DNA from 2 places in the Streptomyces sp. NPDC030222 genome. Region 1 is predicted to be linked to the other one. Evidence: riboswitches for the same ligand, from Rfam matches in the RefSeq annotation. Region 1 holds a riboswitch; the other holds the start of a gene.
What was found. Region 1 has a riboswitch for cyclic di-AMP ahead of ACZ4Z5_RS09290 (M23 family metallopeptidase). Riboswitches for the same ligand answer to the same signal wherever they lie in the genome.
Positions count from the first base shown of each region.

Region 2: another riboswitch for cyclic di-AMP. It lies ahead of ACZ4Z5_RS15835 (transglycosylase family protein); the one in region 1 lies ahead of ACZ4Z5_RS09290 (M23 family metallopeptidase).

Region 1 covers NZ_JBVICA010000005.1:104,903-113,033, reverse strand. The annotation lists gene ACZ4Z5_RS09305 (GNAT family N-acetyltransferase) at 1-3,258, opposite strand, end outside; gene ACZ4Z5_RS09300 (HPr family phosphocarrier protein) at 3,437-3,718, shown strand; gene ACZ4Z5_RS09295 (GntR family transcriptional regulator) at 3,978-4,655, opposite strand; gene ACZ4Z5_RS09290 (M23 family metallopeptidase) at 5,021-5,854, opposite strand; cyclic di-AMP (ydaO/yuaA leader) riboswitch at 5,868-6,032, opposite strand; gene ACZ4Z5_RS09285 (M16 family metallopeptidase) at 6,265-7,647, opposite strand; gene ACZ4Z5_RS09280 (M16 family metallopeptidase) at 7,665-8,131, opposite strand, start outside.
Region 2 covers NZ_JBVICA010000009.1:147,092-155,222, forward strand. The annotation lists gene ACZ4Z5_RS15815 (SurA N-terminal domain-containing protein) at 7-663, shown strand; gene ACZ4Z5_RS15820 (nucleoside triphosphate pyrophosphohydrolase) at 673-1,680, shown strand; gene ACZ4Z5_RS15825 (cytochrome P450 family protein) at 1,707-2,972, shown strand; gene ACZ4Z5_RS15830 (transglycosylase family protein) at 3,153-4,142, shown strand; cyclic di-AMP (ydaO/yuaA leader) riboswitch at 4,305-4,498, shown strand; gene ACZ4Z5_RS15835 (transglycosylase family protein) at 4,502-5,146, shown strand; gene eno (phosphopyruvate hydratase) at 5,390-6,676, shown strand; gene ACZ4Z5_RS15845 (FtsB family cell division protein) at 6,759-7,238, shown strand; gene ACZ4Z5_RS15850 (DUF501 domain-containing protein) at 7,360-7,923, shown strand; gene ACZ4Z5_RS15855 (Ppx/GppA phosphatase family protein) at 7,920-8,131, shown strand, end outside.

The DNA.
Region 1 (8,131 bases):
TCGCGACACCCGGAGCAGGAGCCCTTCGAGCGCCGGGGTGTCCACGGGCGCCGCGCCTCGCCACCCGAACAGCAGCGGGGCGGTCCTGATGGACCTGATCAGTTCGGCGGCGTCCCGGTCGGTGGCGGGCACGAGACGGTGGGCGGTGTCGCCGAGGAGGTCGGAGGGCGCGCCCGCCAGGCCGAACGACAGCACCGCGCCGGCGGCCGAGTCGATCACGGCGCGGACCACCGTGTCGACGCCGCGCGGCACCATGGCCTGCACCACCGGCAGCAGTTCCTCGGGTTTGCCCAGAACCTCGGTCAGCTCGGCGTAGGCCCTGCGGAGTTCCGCCTCGTCGGCCAGGTCGAGCCGTACCCCGCCGAGGTCGGGGCGGTGGCGCAGGTGCCGCGCCGTGGTCTTCAGCGCCACGGGGTAGCCGAGGCGAGCGGCCGCGGCGACGGCGGCGTCCGGGTGCGGCGCGGGCAGTGCCTGCCGCACGTCGATCCCGTACCGACCGAGCAGCTCCCGGGTGGCCGCCGGCCCCAGCGGCCTGCCCCGGGGGTCGGGGTTCTCCCCGAGCAGGGCCTGGATCTGCGCGGCGGCCCCGGACTCGTCGATGTCCTCGTACTCCGGTACCCGCCCGGGCTCCGCGGCCTGTCGCCGCCACTGCGCGTACCGCACCGCCTCGGCCAGGGCGCGGACGGCCCGCTCCGCGGCGGGGTACGCGGGGATCTTCCGCACCGGGCCGGCGGGGGCCGGCTCGGATCGGGCGGGGGCCGGCTCGGGCGGGGCGGGCAGGGCCGCCGTCACCGCGACGCCCCTCGCCCCGTCGGGTGCGGGACGGGCGGCCGACGGCCACGCCCCCTCGCCGGCCGGACCGGGCGGTGTGGGCCGTGGGGCCGTCGGCCATCGGCCGGCGGCTCCGTCCGGCAGCCCGTCGGCAGGTCCCCGCATGCCGCCGGGGTCACCCGCGCCGGCGGTCGGCGGTACGGCGGCTGCCCCGGCCCCGTATCCGCCGTCGCGTCCGGGCACGGCGGCGTGCGCGGCGGGGCCGTCCGCCGGTCCGAGCGGGCCGGCGGACCCCGGTGCGAAGGTCCCCGGACCGGACAGCCTCCGGTTCGCCGCCGGGTCCGGGACCGGCCCGTTGGACGAGCCGAGCGGGGCGGTCGGCCGTGCGCCGCCCGACGGCACTGCGGTAGCCGGGCCGTCGGCGGGGCCGAGCGGCCCGGCGGGAACAGGTCCGGCGGGGACGGGTCCGGAGGGCACCCCGGCCGGGCCCGAACCGGCCGGCGCCGCGGGCCGGACTCCGGGCCGGATTCCGGCGGGACTCGTCGGCGGCCCCTCCGGCCCGGCTTCCTGCGCCCCGGGGGGCGACGCACCGGAGCCGCCGCCCGCGGCCGCGGTGCGCGGCGACGCCGTGCCCGTCGCCGCGGCAAGTGCCTCCGCCAGTCCGCCGAGTTCGACGTGCACGACGGCGACCGGCTTCGCCGGGGCGGTCGCCGTCGCCTCCCGCAGGGCGGCGGCCAGGACTTCACCCTCCCCGGATTCGGTGACACCGTCCTCACCGACCCACGGGATGGCGGTGACGATGACCGCGTCGCAGCCGTCGTCGGCGAGCGCCTCGGCGAGGGCGCGGCGGAAGTCGTCAGGGGTGGCGGCCGTGGTGAGGTCGCGCGGCGGGAGGGGGCGCAGTCCTTCGGCGAGGCAGGCGTCGTAGCTGATCAGCCCCAGGGACTCGGAGTTCCCGAGGATGGCGACGCGGGGGCCGCTGGGCAGCGGCTGCCCGGCCAGGAGCAGCCCGGCGTCGACGAGTTCGGTGACCGTGTCGACGCGGATGACTCCGGCCTGCCGGAACAGCGCGGCGACCGTGCTCTCGGGGATCCGGGTGACGGGCACGGCGTGTCCCGGGGGCGTGCTGCCGCTGTGCCGTGCGCCCTTGACGACCACGACGGGCTTGATCGTGGCGGTGCGCCGGGCGATGCGGGTGAACTTCCGCGGGTTGCCGATGGATTCCAGGTAGAGCAGGACGACGTCCGTGTCGGGGTCCTCGTACCCGTACTGGAGGAAGTCGTTGCCCGAGACGTCCGCGCGGTTGCCGGCCGAGATGAACGAGGACAGTCCGGCGCCGCGCCGGTGCAGTCCGGACAGGAGGGCTATGCCGATGGCGCCGGACTGGGTGAAGAGACCGATGCGGCCGGGAACGGGCGACTCCGGGGCGAGGGAGGCATTGAGCCGTACGGTGTCCGCGGTGTTGATGACGCCGAACGCATTGGGGCCGATGAGCCGGATTCCGTACGAGCGTGCCTGGCGCACGAGTTCCCGCTGCCGTGCCCTGCCCAGGGGGCCGCTCTCCGCGTATCCGGCGGAGAGCACGAGGAGGCCCTGGACGCCGTGTTCACCGCATTCGGCGACGGCCTCGGGGACGCGTTCGGCGGGTACGGCGAGGACGGCGAGGTCGACGGGTTCGCCGATGCCGGCGAGGGAGCGGTGGGCGGGGACGCCCTCGACGGTGTGCGTGCCTTCGGGGAAGGCCCGGTTCACCGCGTAGGTACGTCCGGTGAACCCGTTGGCGAGGATGTTGCGCAGCACGCTGCGGCCGACTCCGCCGGGGGCGCGGCCGGTACCGATGACGGCGACGGACCCGGGGGCGAGGATGCGCTGCACGGAGCGTGCCTCGGCGCGCTGTTCGCGGGCACGCTGCACGGCGAGGGCGCGGTCGGTGGGTTCGAGGTCGAGTTCGAGGCGGACGACACCGTCGGCGAAGCTGCGCTTCTGCTGGTACCCGGCATCCGTGAACACCTTGATCATCTTGGTGTTGGCGGGCAGGACCTCGGCGGCGAAGCGGCGGATGCCGCGTTCCCGGGCGACGGCCGCGATGTGCTCGAGCAGCGCGGAGGCGACGCCACGGCCCTGGTGTGCGTCCTGGACGAGGAAGGCCACCTCGGCCTCGTCGGCGGGGGCCGAGGCGGGCAGCCCCTCGGCGTCGATCCGGTCGAAGCGGACGGTCGCGATGAACTCGCCGCCCACGGTGGCCGCGAGGCCGACCCGGTCCACGTAGTCGTGGTGGGTGAACCGGTGCACGTCGCGTGCGGAGAGGCGGGGATACGGGGCGAAGAAGCGGTAGTACTTCGACTGGTCGGAGACCTGCTCGTAGAAGCTGACCAGGCGATCCGCGTCATGGGTGGTGATGGGCCTGATGCGCGCGGTGCCGCCGTCGCGCAGCACCACGTCGGCCTCCCAGTGGGCCGGGTAAGCGGGGTCCGACGGGGTCTGCATGGAGCCAGCGTACGGGCGGAGGGCCGGGCAGACCTACGGGTGGGTGGACCCGGCTCGCGCGGTGTCGCTTCGGGCACGGGGTCCGACCGGTGCGGAAGGACGGCGGGGCCGGCCGGAGCACGGCACCGCCCATGAGATAGTGGTCTAGACAACCCGTTCACAGCTGAAGGGCAACACCATGGCTGAGCGCCGCGTCAATGTCGGTTGGGCCGAGGGCCTGCACGCCCGCCCCGCCTCCATCTTCGTCCGTGCCGCCACGGCCTCCGGCGTCCCCGTGACGATCGCCAAGGCCGACGGCACCCCGGTCAACGCCGCGTCGATGCTCGCCGTGCTCGGCCTCGGCGCGCAGGGCGGCGAGGAAATCGTGCTCGCGTCCGAAGCGGACGGCGCGGACGCCGCCCTCGACCGCCTGGCGAGGCTTGTCGCCGAAGGACTGGAAGAGCTTCCCGAGACGGTCTGACGGCTCCGACGGCGGACACTTCCGCCGGTGCGCCGTTTCGCCGTCGACGGACCGCTGCCGTCGACGGACCGTTTCCGCCGGCCGAGGCCGGTGCCGTCCGGGAACGGTCCGGGAATGACCCAGGAAATACCGCGAGAGCCGTGGCCCCGAAATTCGGGAACCACGGCTCATCGCTGTCCGGCACATCCCGGGAATGGCGGAAGAATCCACCGCACCCGAATGCACTCCGATTGCCCCGTCTTTGTATACGGTGCTTTTGTTAATGACAGAGGCCCGCGGTGTTTACGGGATGTTGCGAAGTCCTCACGCGGTCCGCGCGGCGGAGCCGGTGCGCCGCGGCGACCCGCTCCGTGTGCCGGGCGGTCAGCGAGCGGGCCCGCTCCGCGTCGCCCCGGGCGACCGCGTCCACGATGGCGCCATGCTCGGCCCAGGCGTCCACGGGCCGGTCCGACTGGTCGACGGAGTACATCCACGCGATCTTGTGGCGGAGCTGGGTGAGCAGCGCGATCAGCCCGGGACTGCCCGAGGCCTGGGTCAGCGTCTCGTGGAACCAGCCGCCGAGGGACCGCAGATCCTCGCTCTGACCGCTGCGGGCCCGCTCCTGGCCGAGCCTGACCAGACCGCGCAGGACCTTGAGGTGGGCCTCGGTGCGCCGCTGCGCGGCCCGCGCGGCACCCAGCGGCTCCAGCAGCATGCGGACCTCCAGTAGGTCGGCGGCCTCCCGCTCGGTCGGCTCGGCGACGCACGCCCCCGCGTGCCGGCGGGTGGTGACGAAACCCTCCGACTCCAGCGTGCGCAGGGCCTCCCGCACCGGGACCCGTGAGACGCCGTAGCGGCGTGCGAGCAGTTCCTCGGTCAGCCGGCTGCCGCGCTCGAAGACCCCGGCGACGATGTCGTCCCGGATGGCCGTGCATACCGAATGCGCCGGAATGCGCATGCCCGAACCTCCGTTTAATCCCCGCGAAACGCGGTCGCAGACCACCGTTTCCTCGACTCTATTGCAGGGTGCGGGAATTTCCGAAGGACTCGATGATTTCTGGAAATGTTTTGGCCATCGCGATGCCGGGGACCCGGGACGTCCGTCCGGCTGCGGCCCCGCGGGCGAATCCCCCACGGGGACACCCTGACCCGCAGGACGCCCGGCCCGCGGCTCGCCCGACACGCAGGACGCCCTATCCACACGACGCCCTACCCACGGGACGCGACCGCGGGGGGCACACGACGAAGACCCCGGCGGACGGAGCGCCGGGGTCTTCGGCCATGCGTGCCCCTGGACCGGTGGGGCGAGGCGGAGGCCGTGCGTCAGAGGGCGACGCCGTGGCTGCGCAGGTAGGCGACCGGGTCGATGTCGGAGCCGTACTCCGCGCTGGTGCGCGCCTCGAAGTGCAGGTGCGGGCCGCTCGAGTTGCCCGTGGAGCCGGACAGACCGATCTGCTGGCCGGCGGCGACCTGCTGGCCGACCGAGACGGAGATCGACGACAGGTGGCCGTACTGGGTGTAGGTGCCGTCCGCCATCCTCAGGACGACGTTGTTGCCGTACGCGCCGCCCCAGCCGGCCTCGACGACGGTGGCGGCGCCGACCGCGCGGACCGAGGTGCCGGACGCGGCGTGGAAGTCGACACCGGTGTGGCTGCCGGAGGACCAGGCCGCACCGCCGGCCTTGTACTGGGTGCTGACGTACGAACCGGCGACCGGCGAGACGTACCCCGAGAAGTTTCCGGAGAGGCTGGTGCGCTCCGCCGCGCGGGCGGCGCGCGTCCCGACGTCCCGCTGCTCCTTGGCCTCGGCGGCCGCGCGCTCCGCCTTGGCCCGGGCCTCGGCCTTCGCCTGGGCTTCCGCCTTGCGCTTGGCCTCCGCCTTGGCGAGGACCGCGGCGTGGTCCTGGACGGCGGCCTGCTCCTGCGCGTCGGCCTGGGCGTCGATCTCGGTGGCCAGCGAGTCGTCGATGACGAGCGCCTGGGACAGCCCCGTGTCCTCGACGGTGACCGGAGCCGGACCGTCGACGGCCAGCGCCGGGGAGGCAAGGGTGCCGACGACGCCGGTGGTCGCGATTCCGGCAATGCCTGCGATGTTCGCACCCTTGCGGGTCATACGGCTCGGGCGACGGTGCTTCCCGGTGGCACGGGTGAACGCCATGAAGAGAGCTGGTCCTTTCCTTCCCTGTCGCCTGCCGGGTTAGCTGACGGGTTCGGAGAAGGAAGGTCTCCTACGGCTGCCTCCGCGGGCGAAGGCACCCGATTCACCCCAGGGGACGCGCAGTTGGGTCCCCGGCTCCCCTGGCTCGCGCCGTACGGGGATTCGGCGATGGCTGTCCGGTGCCGCGGCTGCGACGAGGTGCATTGGACGAACAGCTCCACCGACGCTAGACGGGTCACCTTTTAATCACCAAACAGACACGGTCTTTTGTAGCGCACGCCACAGGGCAGACAGGCGGCCTCCGCAACAAAACGGACAAACGACGGGCCCCGGTGGACGTCGTCCACCGGGGCCCGGTCGCCGGCACAGCGGGCAGTCCGGTCGGCCGGCGGGAGCCGACGGACCGTCAATCAGCCGCTGACGACGGAGACTTCACCGATGCCGAGAGCCTTGACGGGCTCCTCGATCTGCGCCGCGTCGCCCACCAGGACCGTCACCAGACGGTCCACCGGGAAGGCGCTGACGACGGCGGCGGTCGCCTCGACCGTGCCGGTCTCGGCGAGGCGGGCGTACAACTGCGCCTGGTAGTCGTCCGGGAGGTACTGCTCCACCTGGTCGGCGAGCGTGCCGGCGACGGCTGCCGCCGTCTCGTACTTGAGCGGGGCGACCCCGACGAGGTTCTGCACGGCGACATCGCGCTCGGCGTCCGTCAGGCCCTCGGCGGCGAGGGTCCGCAGCACCGTCCACAGGTCCTGGAGCGCGGGGCCGGTGTGCGGGGTGTCCACCGAGCCGCTGATCGCGAGCATGGCGGCGCCCGCCGGCCCCGTGACGGACGCCGGCGGCGCGGAGCGCAGCACCTGGCTGAAGGCCCGCACGCCGTACGTGTAGCCCTTCTCCTCGCGCAGCACCCGGTCCAGGCGGGAGGTGAGGGTGCCGCCGAGGCAGTACGTACCGAGCACCTGGGCCGGCCAGAGCCGGTCGTGCCGGTCCGTGCCGACACGGCCGATCAGCAGCTGGGTCTGCACGGCGCCCGGGCGGTCCACGATGATCACGCGGCCGGTGTCGTCGGCGACGACGGGCGGCACGGGCCGTGGCTCGGCCTTGTCACCGGTCCAGGCACCGAGGCTGTCGGCGAGGATCGCGTCCAGGTCCGTACCGGTCAGATCACCCACGACCACGACCGTGGTCGTGGCCGGGCGGACGTGGTCGCTGTAGAAGGCGCGGACGATGGCGGCGTCGATGCGCTCCACCGTCTCCTCGCTGCCCTGCCGCGGGCGGGACATCCGGGAGTTCTCCGGGAAGAGCTCCTTGGAGAGTTCCTTGGCGGCACGGCGGGCCGGGTTGGCCGTCTCGTGCGGGATCTCGTCGAGGCGGTTGCGGACCAGCCGCTCCACCTCGCTGTCGGCGAAGGCCGGTTCGCGCAGCGCCTCGGCGATCAGGCCCAGCGCCTTGGACAGCCGGGAGACCGGCACCTCCAGGGCGATGCGCACGCCCGGGTGGTCGGCGTGTGCGTCGAGGGTGGCGCCGCAGCGCTCCAGCTCGGCGGCGAAGTCCTCGGCCGACCGCTTCTCGGTGCCCTCGGAGAAGGCGCGCGCCATGATGGTGGCGACGCCGTCGAGGCCCTCGGGCTCGGTGTCCAGCGGGGCGTCGAGGAGGATCTCGACGGCCACGACCTGCTGGCCGGGGCGGTGGCAGCGCAGCACGGTGAGACCGTTGGGCATGACACTGCGGTCGGGGGCGGGGAAGGCCCACGGCTTGGCGGTGCCGGCCTGCGGCTGCGGGTGGAATTCCATGGTCACGGCAGCGTCGCTCACTGGTCCGCCCCCTCTGCGTCGTCGTTCTCGTCCTCGGTGGCGATCGGCTCGTACGCCAGCACGGCCCGGTTGTCGGGGCGCAGCCGCTCCCGGGCGACCTGCTGGACCTCCTCGGCGGTGATGTCCAGGACGCGCTGCACGGCGGTGAGGGCGAGCTGCGGGTCGCCGAACAGGACGGCATAGCGGCAGAGTTCGTCGGCGCGGCCGGCGACCGTGCCGAGCCGGTCCAGCCATTCCCGCTCCAGCTGGGCCTGCGCGCGCTCCATCTCCTCGGGCGTGGGACCCTCGGCGGCGAACCGGGCGAGTTCGTCGTCGACGGCACGCTCGATGTCCGGCACCTCGACCCCGGTGGACGTCTTCACGTCCAGCCAGCCGAGGGAGGGCGCGCCGGCGAGCCGGAGGAGGCCGAAGCCGGCCGCGACGGCCGTGCGGTCGTGGCGGACCAGACGGTTGTGGAGCCGGG
Region 2 (8,131 bases), on a different contig from region 1:
GCTCCTTTGCACCGCCGCCGTCGCACCGCGCTCTCCGTCTCCGCCGCACTCCTCGCCATCGGACCGCTGCTCGCCGCGTGCGGCGGCCAGGCCCACCCGGGGGCGGCAGCCCTCGTCGGCGGCGACCGGATCGAGGTCTCCACCCTGCAGGCACAGGTCGCCGAGGTCCGTGCCGCCCAGGAGGCCTCGCCGCACGCCGCCCAGCTGGTCCGCAACACCGGACGTCTCGGCCGGGCGAAGCTGCACGGCATGATCCTCGACCGGATCCTGGAGCGGGCCGCTCAGGACGCCGGGGTGACGGTGACCCGCAAGGACGTGCAGCAGGCCCGCGCGGCGGCAGCCGCGCAGGCGGGCGGCCCGGACCAGCTGGCCGCGATGCTGCTCCAGCAGCGCGGTGTCGCCCCCGCCCAGATCGACCAGGCCGTCCGGGAGGAGGTGCTGCTCACCAAGCTGGCCGGGGCGCTGGGGGCGAACCTCGGCACTCCCGAAGGCCAGCAGAAGGTCGGCACGGCGCTCACAGCCGCGTCCAAGGCGCTACGCATCGACGTGAACCCCAGGTACGGCACCTGGGACGACGCCAGGATCCAGCTCGGCGACTACCGTGCGCCGTGGATCGCCCAGGCCCCCCAGGGCGGCTCCGGGGACGCGCCGACGGCGGGGTAGTTTCGGAGGGTGACCCGCGAAGACACCCCCGACCGCCGCAGCACCGCACCCGACGCCCCCGGCACGGGACGCGTGGTGCTGCTCACCGCCAGCCACCGGGTGGCGCCGGGACTGCTGTCCTGGCCCGCGTGGCAGACCCTGCGCACCGCCGACCGGGTGCTGTGCGCCGACCCGGGCCACCCCCAGCTGCCGTATCTGCGTGAGGCCGGCGTCGAGGTCGAGCACACCGCTCCCACCGCTCGGGAACTGCTGGAGGCCTGCGCGGGCGGGCGGACCGTCGTCGTCCTGCCGTCCGGCGAGGGGGACAGGGCACTGACCGACGGGCTCGCCCGGCTCGCCGGCTCGGGCCGGGTGGCCATGCCGGAGCTGGAGCTGCTGCCCGGCTCGTACGATCTGCCGGGCTCCCGGCTGCTCGACCTCGTCCAGGTCATGGACCGCATCCGCGTCGAGTGCCCCTGGTCCTCGCAGCAGACCCACAAGGGCCTCGCCAAGTACGGCATCGAGGAGGCGTACGAACTCGTCGAGGCGATCGAGGACGGCGACCGGGACGAACTGCGCGAGGAACTGGGCGACGTCCTGCTCCAGGTCGTCTTCCACGCCCGGATCGCCGAGGAGGACCCGGAGGAGCCGTTCTCCGTCGACGACGTGGCCGGGACGATCGTGGAGAAGCTGATCCACCGCCACCCGCACGTCTTCGGCGAGGAGACCGCCGAGACCGCGGAGGACGTCAAGGAGCACTGGCTGCGCACCAAGGCCGCGGAGAAGCAGCGCGAGTCGGTCACCGACGGCGTACCGCTGGGCCAGCCGGGTCTGGCCCTCGTCGCGAAGCTCGCCTCCCGGGTCCGTACGGCGGGGCTGGACGTCCCGCTGCCAGCCGGTGACGGCATCGGCTACGAACTCCTCGCCCTGGCCGTCCGCGCCCAGTCCGAGGGCGTCGACCCGGAGGCCGCGCTGCGCGCCGCGGGCCGTGCCTACCGTGACGCCATCCGCGTGGCCGAGGGACTGCCCGACCGGTGACTGACCGTCGGGGCTAACGTCGAGGGGTGAACGCCGACAGCCCCGCCCACGACTCCGCAGGAACGCCTCCCCAGCTCTTCACCTGGGAGTTCGCCTCCGACCCCTATCCCGCGTACGCCTGGCTGCGGGAGCACGCGCCGGTGCACCGCACCAGGCTGCCCAGCGGGGTCGAGGCCTGGCTGGTGACGCGGTACGCGGACGCCAAGCAGGCGCTGGCCGACCAGCGGCTGTCGAAGAATCCCGCGCACCATGACGAACCCGCCCACGCCAAGGGGAAGACGGGCATTCCCGGCGAGCGCAAGGCCGAGCTGATGACGCATCTGCTCAACATCGACCCGCCGGACCACACCCGGCTGCGGCGGCTGGTGTCCAAGGCGTTCACCCCGCGCCGCGTCGCGGAGTTCGCGCCGCGCGTGCAGGAGCTGACGGACCGTCTCATCGACGGCTTTGCAACAAAAGGGGAGGCCGACCTCATCCACGAATTCGCCTTCCCGCTCCCCATTTACGCCATTTGCGACATGCTCGGGGTCCCCTCGGAAGACCAGGACGACTTCCGTGACTGGGCGGGAATGATGATCCGGCACGGGGGAGGTCCGCGCGGCGGGGTCGCCCGTTCGGTGAAGAGGATGCGGGGCTATCTGGCCGAGCTCATCCACCGCAAGCGGGAGGACCCGGGCGAGGACCTGATCTCCGGTCTGATCCGGGCCAGTGACCACGGCGAGCACCTGACCGAGAACGAAGCCGCCGCGATGGCGTTCATCCTGCTCTTCGCCGGCTTCGAGACGACCGTCAACCTCATCGGCAACGGCACCTACGCACTGCTGCGGAACCCCGTCCAGCGGGAGCGGTTGCAGACGTCGCTGGCCGCCGGGGAGACCGGCCTGCTGGCAACGGGCGTCGAGGAACTGCTGCGCTACGACGGGCCGGTGGAGCTCGCGACGTGGCGGTTCGCCACGCAAGCGCTTTCCCTCGGGGGGGAGCGCATCGAGGCCGGCGATCCCGTGCTGGTCGTTCTCGCCGCCGCCGACCGTGATCCGGAGCGCTTCGACGACCCGGACACGCTGGACCTGGCCCGGCGCGACAACCAGCACCTCGGCTACGGGCACGGCATCCACTACTGCCTCGGAGCGCCGCTGGCAAGACTGGAGGGCCAGACGGCACTTGCGACGCTCCTGACCCGCTTGCCCGATCTGCGGCTTGCGGTCGATCCAGCCGATTTGCGATGGCGTGGGGGACTCATCATGCGGGGATTGCGCACATTGCCCGTAGAGTTCACCCCTCATCGAAACTGACGCACCATCAAATTCGTGACTTTCACGTGATCTGCGCTGCATCGACTTGTGACTGACGTTCGAATGCGGCTAGGTTCACCGTCCATCCCAGTAGTCACGCGAAAGGCCCACCGCATGCGCTCCGGGAACGGTAGACACCGCCGACCCCGTCAGGCTCCCGCCCTTGTCGTCGCCGCGGGGGTGACCGGCTCCGCACTGGCCCTTCCGCTGCTCGCGGCGGCCAACGCCAACGCCGCCGACGCGGAGACCTGGAACAGGGTCGCCGACTGCGAGAGCGGCCGGATGTGGAGTGCCGACTTCGGCAACGGCGAGTACGGCGGTCTCCAGCTCACGCAGGAGCAGTGGGACGCCTACGGCGGCTCCGCCTACGCGTCGCGCCCGGACCTCGCCAGCCGCGCCCAGCAGATCGCCGTCGCGGAGAAGGTCCTCGCCGGCAGCGGCCCCGACGCCTGGCAGTCCTGCGCGGTGAGCGCCGGACTGGCCGAGGGCGGCGCCCATGCGGACGTGGACCCGGGAACCCCCGTGCAGCCGGTGAAGCCCACGAATCCGGTGGAGTCCGACAAGGCGAACGAGTCGGATGGATCGAATGGGTCGGACAAGTCCGGCGAACAGGGCGAGGGTGGCGAGTCCGTCGAGGGTGCGGCAGCGGACGCGGCCGAGGGGGCCGTCGCCGTCGCTCCGGAGGCCGGTACGACCGGTGCGCCCGCACGCGGCGCCGAGGGAGCCGCGAAGGGTGCCGCGGAGGAGGTCGAAACCGGGGCCCCGGGTGCCACGGAGTCCACGGCCCCCGAGGTCCAGGCCGGTACCGGCAAGCATCGCGGAGTCCCGGCTGCTGAAGCCGGGGCAGATGCTGGCAATACGGACAATATCCACCAGAGTGGCCGTCATGCCTCACGAGGTGACGGATCGGCGCGTGACGCGGCCGTCGGTGCCGATGCCTACACCGTCAGGCCCGGTGACAACCTGTCGGTCATCGTCGACGAGCAGCAGCTTGACGGCGGCTGGGCGGCCCTCTACGAGGCGAACCGCGAGACGATCGGCGCCAACCCGAATCTCATTCGCCCTGGCCAGAGCCTTGCACTCGGAACGTCTGCAACGGAGGGCGAGACCGAGGCCACAGAGTCGGCCGAGGCGGGCAAGTCGGACAACTTGCTCATCAATCACAAGTAGTTCGCGGCGGATTGTCCGTTTCTGTGTAAGTGAGACATGAGTCTCTTTGACCCTGATCGGCTTTGTACCGCGCCGAGATGTGTGTTTACGGTCGTAACCGCTCGCCACCGCGAGCCCCGACGACCGCACGCCGAGTCCTGCCGGCGGACGCCGGGACCATGCGTCGCGCAAGCGCCGAAGGCAGGAGCGGGGGACCCAAGGTAAGTGCCGGGCCTGGCCGTTGACACGCGTCCTCTGTGACGCCGTGTCGGACGGCCTTGGCCGGCTAGGGGTGGAGCCGCGCGCCCAGCGCGCGGCCGGGCACTCATCCGGCCCGAACCCGACAGCTCACCTCGCAGGCGTCGGTGAGGAGTCGAACCATGCTGTTTTCCAGCAAGGGCAAGCACCGTCGTCCGTCCAAGGCCACCCGTCTCGTCGCGTACGCCGGTGTCGCCGGCGCCGCCGTCGCCGTGCCGCTCATGGCGTCCGGGTCCGCGTCCGCCGCGACCGCCGCCGAGTGGGAGAAGGTCGCCCAGTGCGAGTCCACCGGCAACTGGTCCATCAACACCGGCAACGGCTACTACGGCGGCCTGCAGTTCTCGGCCTCCACCTGGGCGGCGTACGGCGGCACCGCCTACGCGCCGACCGCCGACAAGGCGACCAAGCAGCAGCAGATCCTGATCGCCGAGAAGGTCCTCGCCGGACAGGGCAAGGGCGCCTGGCCCGTCTGCGGTGTCGGTCTCTCCAATGCCCCCTACACCGGCGCCGTGACCGCTGCCCCCAAGCCCGCCGTGTCGAAGCCCGCCGCGCCGAAGGCCGCCGTCGCGGCGGAGCGGGCCTCCCGGAGCGAGGCCCGACCGGCCGTCAAGAAGGCCGTCTACACCGTCAAGGCCGGTGACACCCTCGGCGGCATCGCGACCCAGCAGAAGGTCAAGGGCGGCTGGAAGAAGCTCTTCGAGCTGAACAAGGACGTCCTCAAGAGCGCCGACCTGATCCTCCCGGGACAGAAGCTCCGTCTCGCCTGAGCGTGCATCACCTCTTCTGAGGCGATGCATCCGCCGACCGCCCCGGCCCGGTGCGCTTTTCCCCCCGTGCGCGCCGGGTCGGGGCTTCTTCCCGTTTCGGTGTCGTAAGGCCGGATCGCAGGCTTTCGTGATTCTTTTCGTCCCACGGGGCGGGCACCGGCGGGGCTCCGCCCCCGGGCCGGTTAGTCTCTTGCCGCAAGGCCAAAGAGACCATGCGTTTCAAGCGTCACATCCCAGAAGGAGATGCTCGTGCCGTCCATCGACGTCGTCGTAGCCCGGGAAATCCTCGACTCCCGAGGCAACCCCACCGTCGAGGTCGAGGTCGGCCTCGACGACGGCAGCACCGGCCGTGCTGCCGTGCCGTCCGGTGCCTCCACCGGTGCGTTCGAGGCCCTCGAGCTCCGCGACGGTGACACGAACCGCTACGGCGGCAAGGGTGTCGAGAAGGCCGTCCTCGCCGTCATCGAGCAGATCGGCCCCGAGCTGGTCGGCTACGACGCCACCGAGCAGCGTCTGATCGACCAGGCGATGTTCGACCTGGACGCCACCCCGGACAAGTCCTCGCTCGGCGCCAACGCCATCCTCGGTGTCTCCCTCGCCGTCGCGCACGCCGCGTCCGAGGCCTCCGACCTGCCGCTCTTCCGCTACCTCGGCGGACCCAACGCGCACGTCCTGCCCGTGCCGATGATGAACATCCTCAACGGCGGAGCCCACGCGGACTCCAACGTCGACATCCAGGAGTTCATGATCGCCCCGATCGGCGCCGAGTCGTTCTCCGAGGCCCTGCGCTGGGGCACGGAGACCTACCACGCGCTCAAGGGCGTGCTCAAGGAGCGCGGCCTGTCCACCGGCCTCGGCGACGAGGGCGGCTTCGCCCCGAACCTGGAGTCCAACCGCGCCGCCCTCGACCTGATCGTGGAGGCCATCAAGAAGGCCGGTTACCAGCCGGGCCAGGACATCGCGCTGGCGCTCGACGTCGCCGCCACCGAGTTCCACAAGGACGGCGTCTACGAGTTCGAGGGCCAGACCCGTACCGCCGCGGAGATGACCGACTACTACGCCGAGCTCGTCGACGCGTACCCGCTGGTCTCCATCGAGGACCCGCTGAACGAGGAGGACTGGGACGGCTGGAAGACCATCACCGACAGGCTCGGTGACAAGGTCCAGCTCGTCGGCGACGACCTGTTCGTCACCAACCCCGAACGCCTCGCCCGCGGCATCGAGAACGACACCGCCAACGCCCTGCTGGTCAAGGTCAACCAGATCGGCTCGCTGACCGAGACCCTCGACGCCGTCGAGCTCGCCCAGCGCAACGGCTTCAAGTGCATGATGTCCCACCGCTCCGGCGAGACCGAGGACACCACCATCGCCGACCTGGCCGTCGCCACCAACTGCGGCCAGATCAAGACCGGTGCCCCGGCCCGTTCGGACCGCGTCGCCAAGTACAACCAGCTGCTGCGCATCGAGGAGATCCTCGACGACGCCGCGGTGTACGCGGGCCGCTCCGCGTTCCCCCGGTTCAAGGGCTGACGACAGGCAGATCCGTACGTCCCCGCACTCGGTCCCGTACCGTGTGCGGGGACGTACGTGTGTGGCGACAGGGGAGGCGGACATGGCCGGGAAGGACCGGGACCGGTTCTCCACCGCGACCAGGCTGCGGCTGCTCGGCGAGCAGACCGCCGCCCGGGTCTACCGCTCGCAGACCCGTCGCCAGGCCCGCCGCTCCCGGCTCACCGGCCGCGCCGCCCTGCTCGCCCTGGTGGTGTGCACCCTGATCGTCGCGCTCGCCTACCCGATGCGGCAGTACGTGTCGCAACGGGGCGAGATCGCCGAGCAGCAGCGCGAGGCCGACCGGGCCGGGCAGCGCGTCGAGGAGCTGCGCGACGAGAAGGCGCGGCTCCAGGACTCCGCCTACATCGAGCGGCTGGCCCGCGAGCACCTGCACTACGTACGGCCGGGGGAGACGTCCTTCACCGTGGTCGACCCGGACGCGGCCAGGCAGAGGCGTCCCGACGAGGCGGCGACCGACCGCCCCTGGTACGACAATTTCTGGGACGGCGTCGACTCCGCCGACCGTCCCGAGCGGCAGTGACGCCGTGACGGCCGGCGGCAGGAGCCGCCGCCACCGACAACCGCCGGCACCCCGTGACCGCCGGCACCGAGAGCCGCCGGTGACGAGAACGGCCGGCAGCAGGAACTAGACGAAGGCACGCATGGAAGCCGCACCCCCGCCGACCCCGCACACCCCGCCCACCGACGCGGACATCGCCGCGTTCAAGGAGCAGCTGGGCCGCCCGCCGCGCGGTCTGCGCGCCATCGCGCACCGCTGCCCCTGCGGGCAGCCGGACGTGGTCGAGACGGCCCCCCGCCTGGAGGACGGCACGCCGTTCCCCACCCTCTACTACCTGACCTGCCCGCGGGCCGCCTCGGCGATCGGCACGCTGGAGGCGAACGGCGTCATGAAGGAGATGACCGAGCGCCTCGCGACCGACCCCGAGCTGGCCGCCGCCTACCGCGCCGCGCACGAGGACTACATCCGGCGCCGCGACGCGATCGAGGTGCTGGAGGGCTTCCCCAGCGCGGGCGGCATGCCCGACCGTGTGAAGTGCCTGCACGTGCTGGTGGGCCACTCGCTGGCCGCGGGCCCCGGGGTGAACCCGCTGGGCGACGAGGCGATCGCCATGCTGCCGGAGTGGTGGGCCAAGGGGCCGTGCGTCACGCCGTGCGGGCAGTCGGACAACGCTCCGGCCGTGGAGGACAAGGAGGAGTCGGCATGACCCGTGTCGCCGCCGTCGACTGCGGTACGAACTCGATCCGCCTCCTCGTCGCGGACGCCGACCCCGCCACCGGTGAGCTTGTGGAGCTGGACCGGCGCATGGAGATCGTGCGGCTCGGCCAGGGCGTGGACCGTACCGGCAGGCTCGCCCCCGAGGCCCTGGAGCGCACCTTCGCCGCCTGCCGCGACTACGCCGCGGTGATCAAGGA